DNA from 3 places in the Paenibacillus sp. J31R109 genome. Region 3 is predicted to be linked to each of the others. Evidence: riboswitches for the same ligand, from Rfam matches in the RefSeq annotation. Region 3 holds a riboswitch; each other region holds the start of a gene.
What was found. Region 3 has a riboswitch for cyclic di-GMP ahead of AC58QT_RS18145 (hypothetical protein). Riboswitches for the same ligand answer to the same signal wherever they lie in the genome.
Positions count from the first base shown of each region.

Region 1: it holds a riboswitch for cyclic di-GMP, as region 3 does, so the genes downstream of both, AC58QT_RS27360 (PilZ domain-containing protein) here and AC58QT_RS18145 (hypothetical protein) in region 3, are expected to answer to the same signal.
Region 2: it holds a riboswitch for cyclic di-GMP, as region 3 does, so the genes downstream of both, AC58QT_RS28485 (diguanylate cyclase domain-containing protein) here and AC58QT_RS18145 (hypothetical protein) in region 3, are expected to answer to the same signal.

Region 1 is NZ_JCAUAR010000015.1:14,579-18,921, forward strand. It holds gene AC58QT_RS27330 (MFS transporter) at 1-128, opposite strand, end outside; tRNA gene AC58QT_RS27335 (tRNA-Arg) at 235-308, opposite strand; gene AC58QT_RS27340 (DUF1648 domain-containing protein) at 469-966, shown strand; gene AC58QT_RS27345 (DUF1697 domain-containing protein) at 982-1,233, shown strand; gene AC58QT_RS27350 (hypothetical protein) at 1,208-1,543, shown strand; gene tadA (tRNA adenosine(34) deaminase TadA) at 1,548-2,006, opposite strand; cyclic di-GMP riboswitch class I at 2,261-2,347, shown strand; gene AC58QT_RS27360 (PilZ domain-containing protein) at 2,416-3,207, shown strand; gene ychF (redox-regulated ATPase YchF) at 3,286-4,343, shown strand, end outside.
Region 2 is NZ_JCAUAR010000016.1:77,928-82,270, forward strand. It holds gene AC58QT_RS28485 (diguanylate cyclase domain-containing protein) at 1-1,654, opposite strand, end outside; cyclic di-GMP riboswitch class I at 1,723-1,815, opposite strand; partial or broken gene AC58QT_RS28490 (malate:quinone oxidoreductase) at 2,551-4,104, shown strand.
Region 3 is NZ_JCAUAR010000006.1:285,485-289,827, reverse strand. It holds gene AC58QT_RS18150 (MDR family MFS transporter) at 1-980, shown strand, start outside; cyclic di-GMP riboswitch class I at 1,096-1,189, shown strand; gene AC58QT_RS18145 (hypothetical protein) at 1,309-1,614, shown strand; gene AC58QT_RS18140 (exopolyphosphatase) at 1,763-2,677, shown strand; gene AC58QT_RS18135 (THUMP domain-containing class I SAM-dependent RNA methyltransferase) at 2,825-3,973, opposite strand; gene AC58QT_RS18130 (O-methyltransferase) at 4,110-4,343, shown strand, end outside.

The DNA.
Region 1 (4,343 bases), on a different contig from region 3:
TGGCTTCCCCCAAGGAACTCTACATAAGGCGCCATGATCGGAACGCTGGTGTACATGGACATCCAGAAAAGCATCGTGACCGCGCAGAAGAGCGGGATCCGGTAAGATGAGATAGCGCGAGTTGTCATCGGAGTGAGGACTCCTTTCGATTATGAATCCAAAACAAAGAAAGGGATTGCCAACCTAAGTTGAAATCCCTTTTTAAAGTATGTTTGCTTTGTGAGAAAAACGATACGCGCCCGATACGATTCGAACGTACGACCTACAGTTTAGGAAACTGTTGCTCTATCCTGCTGAGCTACGGGCGCATAGTATCGTCATTCTAACACGAGATGTTTTTGAAGTGCAACCCATTTTAACCCATGTGCAAGCAGGAGGTTTCGTATGAGTAAGGAATGTACATAGTGGGTAAAGAAATAAATAGCACTACCGTAATCTGTTGTTAACCTAATAGAAAGTAGGTGTTGTATGGAGCAACGTCCCGTGATCCAACTCGGCAGATCCAAAGTTGAAACTATACTTGATGTCATTTCTTTGCTCGTAATCATAAGTATGATCGCATATGTTGCCTACGAGTGGCGCGATATGCCCGAGCGAATTCCGATGCATTTTAACGGGAAAGGGGAGATCGATGGCTGGGGGAACAAAATGAGCCTAATGGCCGTACCGCTTATTGGAGTTATCATCTATGTTGGCTTGACGCTCTTAAGCAAGGTCCCTCACGTGTACAATTATCTAACTGCTATTACCGCTCAGAATGCCCGAGGGCAATACCAGAATGCGCGTTTGCTCATCCATAGTATGAAGACGATAATCCTCATTCTGTTTATGTTTATTGAGTGGTCTATTATACAGAGTGCAAAAGAAGGCAATGCGGAGCTAAATTTATGGGGGTTAGGCTTCATCCTGTTGATACTGTTTGGCACGATCATCTTCTTCCTCATACGTTCCATACAATTGAAGTAAGGGAGGCATGTCACAATGACGGTTTACGTAGGTTTTCTGCGCGGGATTAATGTAGGAGGCAAAAATAAGATCAAAATGGCCGACTTGAAAAAGACACTAGAGGCCATAGGATTAGCACACATACAGACGTATTTGCAAAGTGGCAATGTGTTGTTTCAATCGGAGGAGCCAAGTGAGTCACTAAGACCACGTATTGAAAAAGCAATTAGCGATGCGGCTGGCGTAGCGCCTACCCGTTATTTTGCGCACCGCAGCGGAGCTAGCTGAACTTGTAGGGAATTGTCCTTATGACGCAGATGACTTGTCCGAAGGGGAGAGCATTCAAATTTCCGTACTAACGGAAGAAGCCCCGCCGACATTCACCGACATCTTATCCAAGGGACAGAGTGAAGTCGATGAGTTTCAGATACAGGGCTGCACAATATATTTTCTGTTTCGGCAAAGTGTGTTGGATTCGAAGCTGGCGAGCAACATTCAGAAACTTGGCGATCGCACGACGACGCGAAATTGGAATACGATGAGCAAGCTGGTAGAGTTAGCCGAGGCCTTACAGCCAGGACACACTTCAAACGGCTGAACGCCTACGCTTTTCCCCGTAATTTTCGAAAGAACTGCGTTAACATCGTTGAACATTCCTCTTGCAAAACGCCACTAACCACATCGACACGATGATTGAATCGGTCCTCCTGCAGTAAGTTCATCAACGTCCCAGCGCAGCCAGCCTTCGGATCCACTGTTCCGTAAATCACCTGCGGTATTCGTGCTTGCACGATGGCACCTGCGCACATCGGACAAGGTTCCAGCGTCACATAGAGCTGGCAGTCGAGAAGGCGCCAGGCTTGCAGATGCTCGCTCGCTTGTTTAATAGCAATCATCTCTGCATGTGCGAGAGGATCTAGGGTGGTTTCGCGTAAATTATAACCGCGGCCTATGATTTGACCTTGATAGACGACGACTGCGCCTATCGGTACTTCACGGATGGCTTCAGCTTTAAGCGCCTCGCCAATCGCTTCTTGCATCCAGGGGATATGTTGATCCACAGGGGGACACCTCGCAATAATAGTTTATCCACATGTGCATAAAAATCCGAACAGATATTCGTTGTTAACAAGCTGTGGATAACAATGTGGATAACTTATAAACCTGTGGATATTCATTCCACTACACATTCATACAATAAAAACATCGCCCATGCAAGGATTTTAGTTGAAAGAAATATCCAGGCTACGTATAATGGTGGTAATAGTGGGTCTTTTAGACCATAAACAAAGACTAAATTGAATAGCATAGCAGGGTTCGACAATAGCAAACTTGTTGAAAAGCAAGGACGCAAAGCTGAGGGTCTACGGTTCTAAGGAACTATGACAGCCTGGTTACCGAAAATCGATGCTTTTTTTTGATTAAGGTATAGGCTGTTCCCTTTCATATTGAAGAGGAGCAGTCTATTTTGTGCGGAATTGTGCTGTGGAATCCATTCGTCCGATAGAGGGAGAGGTGAAGGTGAGCATGGCGATGAATCAGGATACTTTGAAACGGTATGGGAGCAAAGAAGGATTTGACGCGGAAGTATTAATCGATTCTAGGGCTGTTTTAGCGAAGGATGATTTTGTGTCTACAGGTATCCTTACCTATGCACAAGGCGATATCATGGAGATCGAGTTGCCGGAATATGAAGTGTTTCAACTTGGGGATAAGGCCAAAATGACGCTATACACCAAATCGGGTCTTTTTGTTCTTGATACGACAGTCGTGGCTAGAGAGCCTGGTTCGCTCATTGTGATTAATCCCCCGGAGAATCGAAAGAAGTTTTCGGAGAAACGGGAGTTCCCGCGGGTGAATGTGAAAAACATAGGACAAATTTTTGGGTTTCAGAATATCCAACAGAAAGAACAGTATCAGCTTGAACAAGCCATTGAGATTTCAATAAAAAATATTTCGATGAATGGACTTGGTTTCACGATTAACGATAGTTCCATGATTGATGCCATTCTACATAAAAAATGTCAGTTACAAGTACAGCTCGATTTAGGCTTCGAAATGCCTTGTATGTTGGAAATTATAAGGAAAGAAAAGCAAGAGGGCAGCTACTACTACGGAGCTAGCTTCGAGAGCGTTCCTGCGGAACAAAGCAATGCGCTGCGCGGTTTTATTCTGCGAAATCAGATCCAAACCTACTTCGAACAGAAGCGGGATGAAGAGTACAAAAAAGCATTGGAAAAAAAGTCTGGAGCTAATCAATAGCTTGCAGGCTTTTTTTTGCCCTCCAAGTACTATATAATAAGAAGGATGATCTTCGAAAATTAAGGAGTTGTAACGACAATGGCTTTGAAAGCAGGTATCGTCGGTCTACCGAACGTAGGAAAATCGACATTGTTTAATGCAATTACACAGGCGGGGGCAGAATCTGCGAATTATCCGTTCTGTACGATCGATCCGAATGTTGGGGTAGTAGAAGTACCAGACGAGAGATTGCAGAAGCTGGTAGAAATCGTTGTGCCTAAGAGCATCGTGCCGACAGCATTCGAATTCGTTGACATTGCGGGTTTAGTTAAGGGTGCGAGCAAAGGCGAGGGCCTTGGAAATAAATTTCTAGCACACATCCGCGAAGTTGATGCGATTGTGCATGTTGTCCGTTGTTTTGAGGATGATAATATTACTCACGTTTCTGGGAAAGTCGATCCGATTGGCGACATCGAGACGATTAATCTTGAATTGATTTTGGCAGACATTGAGTCGGTTGATAAAAAAATCGAGCGTTCACGCAAAAACCTCAAAGGCGGCGACAAGAAAGTGGTAGCCGAAGTTGAGTGTTTGGAACGTATCAAAGAAGCCTTATATAATGATATGCCAGCACGCAGCTTGGATTTGACAGACGATGAGCGCCTTCTAGTTCGCGATCTTCACTTATTGACGATGAAGCCAGTGCTTTACGCGGCAAACGTTAGTGAAGATGAAGTTTCAACTGCGGATGACAATGCATACGTTAAAATTGTGAAGGAATTCGCAGAAAAAGAAAACAACGAAGTTGTTTCTATTAGTGCGAAGGTTGAATCCGAAATTGCTGAGTTGGAAGACGAAGAAAAAGCGATGTTCCTGGAAGAGTTGGGACTTCAAGAGTCCGGCTTGAATAGATTGATTAAGGCAGCTTACCGCAAACTCGGTTTGTACACGTATTTCACAGCTGGGGTTCAAGAAGTTAGAGCATGGACGATTCGTAAAGGAACGAAAGCTCCGCAAGCAGCTGGCGTGATTCATACGGATTTTGAACGTGGATTTATTCGTGCAGAGGTTGTTTCTTATCACGATTTAGCTGCTGCTGGATCCATGGCAGGTGCGAAAGAAAAAGGGCAAGTACGCCTTGAAGGTAAAGAGTACGT
Region 2 (4,343 bases), on a different contig from region 3:
GTTCAAATCCAGTTCGCTGCGAATATTTCATTTGTATGCCTGGCTTATAAAATTGATAATTGTTTCGACCTAACTCTTTGGCGGCATACATGGCTTGATCGGCATGTTTAAGCAACTGCTCTAAGGTTTCTCCATCGTTGGGATACATGGAAATCCCCAAATTTGTAGATACGAAAATATCGCCAATGTCCATACGGAAAGGTATTTTTAACAAGGTAATGATGGTTTGAGCTTGTTCGATGAGGGTTACTTGATTCCCTTGGGGAAGTAAGATGACGAATTCATCCCCGCTAAGTCGGAAGGCGGAGCCCTTCTCAGGTAAGCAACTCGTAAGTAAGGAAGCAAATTTATGTAAGGTTTGGTCTCCAATCAGGTGACCGAAATTGTCATTGATCCATTTGAAGCGGTAAATATCTAAATACAACACGCCTAAGGTTTCCTGATGTCGCTGAGCATAGGATAGTGCTAGTTGGAATTGCTCATTAAATTGATTGCGATTGGGCAATCCAGTCAAATGATCGAAGTACGCTAACTGATGTATGAGTGCTTCGGATTTTCTTTTTTCAGTTAAATCTCGGAGGTAGGCTGTGAAAATGGTTTTTCCACCATACATCATATTCGTGATGATAATTTCTGCAGGAAAGGTTGTGCGATCAGCGCGGTATGCCGTAATTTCAAATCGTTTGCCGATGACGGAATCAGCCTTTTGACTTATTAGTTGATACAATAAAGCAGCATCTTGTCCATTTTGATCGAACGGGAAGAGAAGATCGAAAAACGTACGTCTCAGCGCTTCTTGGCGCGTGTAACCGAAGATCGTTTCTGCCGCAGGGTTGAATTCAATAATCCAGCCTTGCGATTTAAACATGAAAATACAATCGATAGCGGATTCCAAAATTGAAGCTTTGAGTGCAATCTGTTCGGCTAGTCGTCGATCAACGGATAACGAACTAATGAAGCTGATTGCAAAGATGAGCAAGGCTCCGAAGGCCACATACATAGCTACAACGTAGAAGTCCAATTCCATATTCATCGCATTGCTACTATGAGAATGAGTTTCTGTAGGGAACGACATGTCAGCAGCTACCATGCCCATATAATGCATGCCAGTAATTGCGGCACCCATAATGAAAGAGCTCGTTAACAGTCTCTGATGATTGCGTTTAAAAAAGAAATAAAGTGCTGTGATGGAAGCGAAGATGGCAATTACAATAGATAGTGTGAAGGGTAGGGGTCTGTACTGGATCGTCACATTTTGTAGAGCTGCCATACCGATATAATGCATGCCGCTGATTGCGAGTCCCATGATGGTACCCCCAATAAGGAAGCTAGAGCGAATCGAACCGGCTTGAAAGGCCACAAGGAGACCAATCAGCGCCCCACCGACCGCCACAAGAACAGAGATACTGACGATAGATATATGATACGTGATGCCACTAGGCAAATGATAAGCCAGCATCGCGATGAAATGCATAGACCATATGCCTACACCCATGACAAGGGCACTACACAGAATCCAACTTTTCTGGTGCCATCCGACTGAATTGGACACTTTCCGAGCTAAATTCAAAGCCGTGTAAGACGAGAGCAACGCAATGACGAAAGAAAGCAAAACAAGGACATAATTATAACTTTCCGCTTGCGAATGATGCATGAGAACCCTCCTACCCATTTCCCAGAATAAAAAAAGGATCATCCCGAATAAAGGATCATCCCTAGTTATTCGGCAACCTGTCAACCATAGCATTCGGGTAAGGAATGCGTTAGGCCATGGCTTTGCGTCTCATCGTTTCCGATGATTTGCCTTTTCAATTTGATCGTACTTACAGGCATAATACCCACTAAATCTATTACTATTTAACCATTATAGAGTAGGGAAAAATTAACTGTATATAGCGATAATTGCGGGCTTTTGTCGAATTCGATAAAGAAAGGTAAAGTCGACCCAGTTATTTACTTTATAGGTAAAATACAAGGATTAGTCCACGATTGAAGTGGCTAAGCCGATAGCTGAGGTGTGGCAGGGGATGGCATCAGGTACATGGACGCAGGCTTTCATAGGTGAATGTTTCATGCCTTTCATTTTGTTTTATTGATGATAATAATAATTTATCAATTTAATAAAACATAAAAATACACATTACCATTAGTAGGGTGTATTCTAGTTAGTAAGCAAAGTACTTTATGGAGGAAATGATAATGGTAAAGAGTACTGGTTAACCACGAGCGCAATCGCAAAAAAGTGAGGGGAATTCGCAATTTTTTTGAGACGCGAAAATTATTTAATTAGAATTTGGGCATACTTGTATTGCTAATAATTGGATCGGTTCTCTCCTCTACCCCATTCTACCTTGGAAAGCCTCGTCATATTATGACAAGGACATGAATTCATGCCCATGAGTGTAAGACTTCTTCAACGCACTTCTTGTCGTATGGCTTATAACTATCATATAATAGTAAGTAATAATTTTCGTTTGGCTTATTAATGATCTGGAAAAGGTGTCTCATTAGGCCGCGACCGGGCTTGCTGTAACGCTTAAGCAGGCGCGCCTTTATCTTTTCTGCAAACTTCAGGGTATAAGGATGGTAAAAATGAGCAACAGACAAACTACAACAGACGTCATTTTGATTGGTGCTGGCATCATGAGTGCGACTTTAGGTACACTTCTGAAAGAATTAGTGCCGGAATGGGAAATTAAAGTTTTTGAGAAACTTGAAAATGCTGGTGAGGAAAGCTCTAACGAATGGAATAATGCGGGTACGGGCCACGCGGCACTGTGCGAGCTTAACTACACGTCTGAAAAACCAGACGGTTCTGTAGATATAAGTAAAGCAATCCAAATTAATGAACAGTTTCAACATTCTATGCAGTTTTGGTCTTATCTTGTAAAGGGCAAGCTTATCGAGGATCCTCAGGACTTTATCATGCCACTGCCTCATATGAGTATGGTTCTTGGGAATCAAAATGTATCGTTTTTAAGAAAACGCTATGAAGCCATGTCGAAAAACTCCTTGTTTAAAGGGATGGAGTTCTCTGAGGATCCCAAAAAATTAATGGAATGGATTCCACTCATTATCAAGGATCGTCCATCCAATGAACCGATCGCGGCAACCAAAATTGACTCCGGTACGGACGTTAACTTTGGCGCTTTAACGCGTATACTATTTGATCATCTAAAGAAGAAAAACGTTGATATTAAATATAAACACAGTGTTGATAATCTAAGACGTACTGGTGACGGTTCGTGGGAATTGAAAATACGCAATATCAACAGCGGCAGTGTTGAGCGCCATACGGCTAAATTTGTATTTATCGGCGGTGGAGGTGGGAGCCTGCATCTTCTGCAAAAATCCGGTATTCCTGAAGGCCGAAATATTGGAGGCTTCCCAGTTAGCGGAATATTCATGGTGTGTAATAATCCAAGTGTTGTCGCGCAGCATCATGCCAAAGTTTATGGCAAAGCGAAGCTCGGAGCTCCGCCAATGTCTGTACCGCATCTGGATACGCGATTTATCGAAAATAAAAAGTCGTTATTGTTTGGACCTTTTGCCGGGTTCTCACCAAAATTTCTTAAAACAGGTTCCATGTTTGATTTGGTAACTTCAGTTAAACCGAATAACTTAGTGACGATGTTGTCGGCAGGTGCCAAGAACATGTCACTGACCAAATACCTTATCGAGCAAGTTATGTTATCAAAAGAGAAACGGATGGAAGAACTACGGGAGTTCATCCCTAGCGCCAAAAGCGAAGATTGGGATCTTGTTGTAGCTGGTCAACGCGTACAAGTTATTAAAGATACAGCTGCTGGCAAAGGAACACTACAATTTGGTACAGAAGTCATTAGTTCAGCAGACGGTTCATTAGCAGCATTGCTCGGCGCTTCTCCAGGAGCTTCTACTGCAGTATCGGTTATGCTTGAGCTAGTAGCGAAATGTTTCCCAGAGCGAATTAAAGAATGGGAACCGAAAATAAAAGAAATGATACCGAGTTATGGTGTGTCACTCCTGAAGCATCCAGAGCTTATTGATGAAATTCATTCTTCAACAACTCGGATTCTTGGTCTGAGCGAAAAGAAAACGTTACAGGCAGCACGTCAAACTTAATGATCTGTCATCACTTCGAATAAAAACAGGCTGTAATCCGACTTTGGGATTGCGGCCTGTTTTTTTATAATCTGGGAAATTTGGGCTAGCGCAAGGGAAATAGCGCCCGAAAGGGGCGCTAAAGCAGTGCAACGCCCGCTGGATGGGCGGGAAGGGAGGATTTAAGGCCCAAAAGAGGCGCTAAATCAGAGCGACCCGCGCACGGCACCGGAAATAGCGCCCGAAAGGGGCGCTAAAGT
Region 3 (4,343 bases):
TGCTCGCGGCACTCTTTGGTTGGGGAGTCGTATTCCTGGGGTTCGGCGTTGTGAAATTACCAGTCCTATTTATGCTGCTTAATATGTTAAATGGTCTTTGCCGCTCGTTCTATGAGCCTGTGTCGCAAGCCTTAATGGCAGATCTTACAGAGCTATCTAAGAGGCGGCAGGTGTTTTCACTTCGGTACATGGCCATTAACATCGGTGTGGCCGTAGGTCCATTGCTGGGAGCCTTCTTTGCAACAATGAATGGTGCTTTGCCTTTCTTGCTAACGGGTATTATCTATTTAATTTATGGCATCACATTGTACGCTCTACTTATCAAGTTCGGCATTAAGAAAATTGAAGGCGAGAAGAAAGCGATTGTGACTTTCAGTTCTGCATGGGGAGTCATTCGTAAGGATGTGACCTTCCGTCTGTACATTGTCGGGGGCATTATTGGGGCAATTGGCTACTCTCAAGTGATGGTCACGTTGTCGCAGTACCTGCAGAGGGACTTTGCTGATGGTGTCAAAATGTTTGCCATTCTCATGAGCGCCAATGCCATTGTCGTTATTGTTATGCAGATACCGCTTGGGAAATGGGCGGAGAAGTATTCGCCATTAACAGCGATTGTCGTAGGGAATCTAATGTTCGCTTTAGGGGATATCGGTTTTGCTTTCTCACACACACTCATTTGGCTCATTATTTCAATGGCTATATTCACATTTGGTGAAATTCTCAATTATCCAGCAGCGAACATGTTAATCGATAAGCTTGCGCCGGAAAATATGCGAGGAACTTACTACGGTGCTCAAACGTTAACGAACCTCGGTCATTTTATGGGGCCATGGATTGGCGGCTTTTTATTGGTGTCCTATGGAGGTCAATCGCTCTTTCTTGCAATCGCAATTTTGTCTTTGGTGGGGTCGATTTTCTATTGGAAAGGCACAAAACGTCAAAATCCGGTAAAAATATCGTCGAAAATGCAAACATTTTGATGGATTTCGTAAAAATAGTTCCTCCGAACTATTCGAATTGGAATCGTCATCCCTTATCCTTGAGAGTATAGGATGTCTAGTGTTATCGCTTCATCTAATCAGTTTCAGTACGTCATCTCGATAAAGGCAAAGCTGGCGAAAGCCAGCGACGCAAAGCTACAGGGGCTTTACTTCTCCTGAAAAGGACAAGCAGCCAGCCAGCCGCCGAACGATTGGGAATTCACATTAGAACCCCTCTAGTCGGTTCACTACGGTGGGGTTTTTTCTCTGTCATAGCGAAGCAAATGAAAACCAATGGAACAAGTTGAACAAAGGAGGCCCTCGCGGCATGAAATCGGAAGAGCAATTGCAGGAGGAACAAAAAGTAACATCATTATGCGGTAACCATGTTGCACGTTTGGTGCCATCCACGGATGGACCTAAGCTCATGATTAACCGAGAAGAATACGCATTGAACGAAGCCTGTTGGGATGTCGAAATGTTTCATGGAAGAAACAATAGCATTCTCATTTTCTACTGGAAAGGCGAAGTTAAGCTGTCCGTGAAAATACCCCCAATGGCTCAAATCGAAGGTTTTTTAACTAGACTATTTCAATGCATGTCCTCCAAATTGAGAGCGGTTCAACCTATCTAGGTGAATCGTTCTTTTTTTATTGAAAAAAGAAAGCAGCTCAATGAAGCGGCGAGTGATTTTCTCATTGTCACATATCGACACTAGCTGATATAATATGATCATCATAATTCGTAGTTCTTAAGAACTATCTCAAAAGGGGATGCATGGCATGAGATTGATCACACGTTCCGATTTCGATGGTTTAGTATGCGCGATGCTCTTCAAACAATTAAACATGGTGGATGAAATGAAGTTCGTCCATCCCAAAGATATGCAGGACGGTCTTATTGAAGTGAATGAGCACGATATTTTGGCCAATGTGCCGTATGTCCCAGGCTGCGGATTATGGTTTGATCATCATACAAGTGAGCTGACACGCTTGGGTGAATCGGTAACGTTTAAAGGGGAAACTCGGATTGCGCCAAGCGCTGCGCGGGTGGTCTATGATTATTATGGTGGTAAAGAAACCTTCGGAGATATCGACGATATTATGCAAGGTGTGGACAAAGCAGACTCTGCACAGTTCAGTAAAGAGGATATTTTGAACCCGAGCGGTTGGGATTTACTTTCTTTTATCATGGATGCTCGTACAGGGCTTGGCCGTTATCGGGATTATCGAATCAGTAATTATCAGTTGATGGAGGACTTAGTTGCGCATTGTGCAACGAAAACCATTAGCGAGATTATGGAGCTGCCAGATGTTCAGGAACGTGTAGCACGTTACCATGAGTTGGATGCTTTGTATAGGGACATGCTGCAGACTTACACACGGGTAGAAGGTAACGTGATCATTACGGACCTTCGTGATGTTGAGACAATCTATCCAGGCAATCGTTTTATGGTTTATGCGCTCTATCCCGAGCAAAACACATCCATTTGGATTGTAGATGGCCGAAACAAACAAAACTGCGTATTCGCTTGTGGTCACAGTATTGTGAATCGCACAGCCCAAACGAATATTGGTGAGTTGATGCTTCACAATGGCGGCGGCGGACATCACGCTGCAGGAACTTGCCAAGTGGCCTATGCGGAAGCAAATGAGGTCTTACATAAAATTGTTGAAACCATGCAAGCAGCAGGGTAGAATAAGTGAACAAGCCGCAGGATGGGTGCAGCCCAGCATGCGGCTTTTCTTCTTTATAGGGAGCATTCAGCGCTGCTCTCAACGCAAAAAAGAGACAGCTAAGACTTATATGCTAAGTCTTAGCTGCCTCTTTTTCATTATGGCGTGCTATCTATCCGATCTACGTGGAGGAAAGGGGCCAAGATATTGGAACAAATTACATTCGATCCGTCCGTTGAACAGCTTGCGCTTCTTATCGGCGCGGCGGTTCATATAATGCTCAAGTTGTGTACTTGGGCTTAGGATAAACAAGCTCCACGACGGCATCGGTCGCGTTAATGCACCGAGCTCACGCAGCGCCAGCTCGACATCCGGTGCTTCACCAAGCCGCTCGCCGTACGGCGGATTGGTGATCAAGCAGCCATAATCGCCACGCGGGCGCGCTTTGGCGATAGGCTCAACCTTCAGCTGGAACTGCTTCGTCAGTCCAGCTGCCTTGGCGGCCGCCTCTGCCACTTCGATGGCAGCAGGATCCATATCGCTGCCGACGATGTGCAGCGGCACGTTGTCTTTCACCGCGTCGAAGGCTTCGTCGCGGGCTTTGTCCCACAGCTTGCGGGGAATGTTCCCCCAAGCTTCACTAGGGAAGCTGCGCCGCAGGCCTGGCGCAATGTTCCAGCCGATCATCGCGGCCTCGATCGGAATCGTACCCGACCCGCAGAACGGGTCGTAGAGCGGCCGCTCTACGCTCCAGCGGCTCAGCAAGATCATAGCTGCCGCCATGGTTTCCTTGAGCGGCGCTTCGGTTACGAGCTTGCGATAGCCGCGCTTGTGCAAGCTAGGTCCGGTCGTGTCAATCGTGAGTGTCGCGATATCGTTCAAAAGCGCGACTTCGATCACGTAGCGTGCCCCGTTCTCAGGGAACCACTCCGTGCCGTATTTAAGCTTCATTTTCTCGACGACAGCTTTCTTGGCGATTCCTTGGCAAGCAGGAACGCTGGACAGCTGTGACTTATGGGAACGACCCTCAACAGGGAACTCGGCATCGTTCGGAATCCAATCTGGCCAAGCAAGAGCTTTGGTGCCTTCGAATAGCTCATCGAAGGTAGTTGCTTTGAATTGTCCCATAAGTACAAGGACGCGATCTGCGGTACGCAGCCAAAGGTTGGTGCGGCAGATGGCTAATTCGTCACCAAAGAAACGGACGCGTCCATTCTCGACGGTCAATTCCTCATAGCCGAGATCTCGGATTTCGCGGGCGACGATGGCCTCAAGTCCCATCGGGCAAGTGGCGATTAGTTCAATTTTTTGTGGCATAGGTATAGTCCTTCCATCCGGGTTGTACAACGCTCAGAAAACTCATACAATTAACAAGTATAGGACAAATAGGTTACACTTACAAACGGGTATTGGAAAGATGAGTCGAATGATGCGAATTTAGGAGGACAAATACATGGAAAACATCACAGCTGAAAGCTATATGGAAGGTTTATACGAGGAAGATGCCGTTCTAACCAAGGTGAAAGAAGTCATTGTTGCTCACAATATGCCTGAGATCTCAATCGCGCCAGGATATGGCAGATTATTAACGATGATGGTAACGATGATCGGTGCGAAGCGAGTGTTAGAAATAGGGGCATTAGGCGGATACAGCGGAATCTGTTTGGCACGTGGGTTAAAAAAGGGC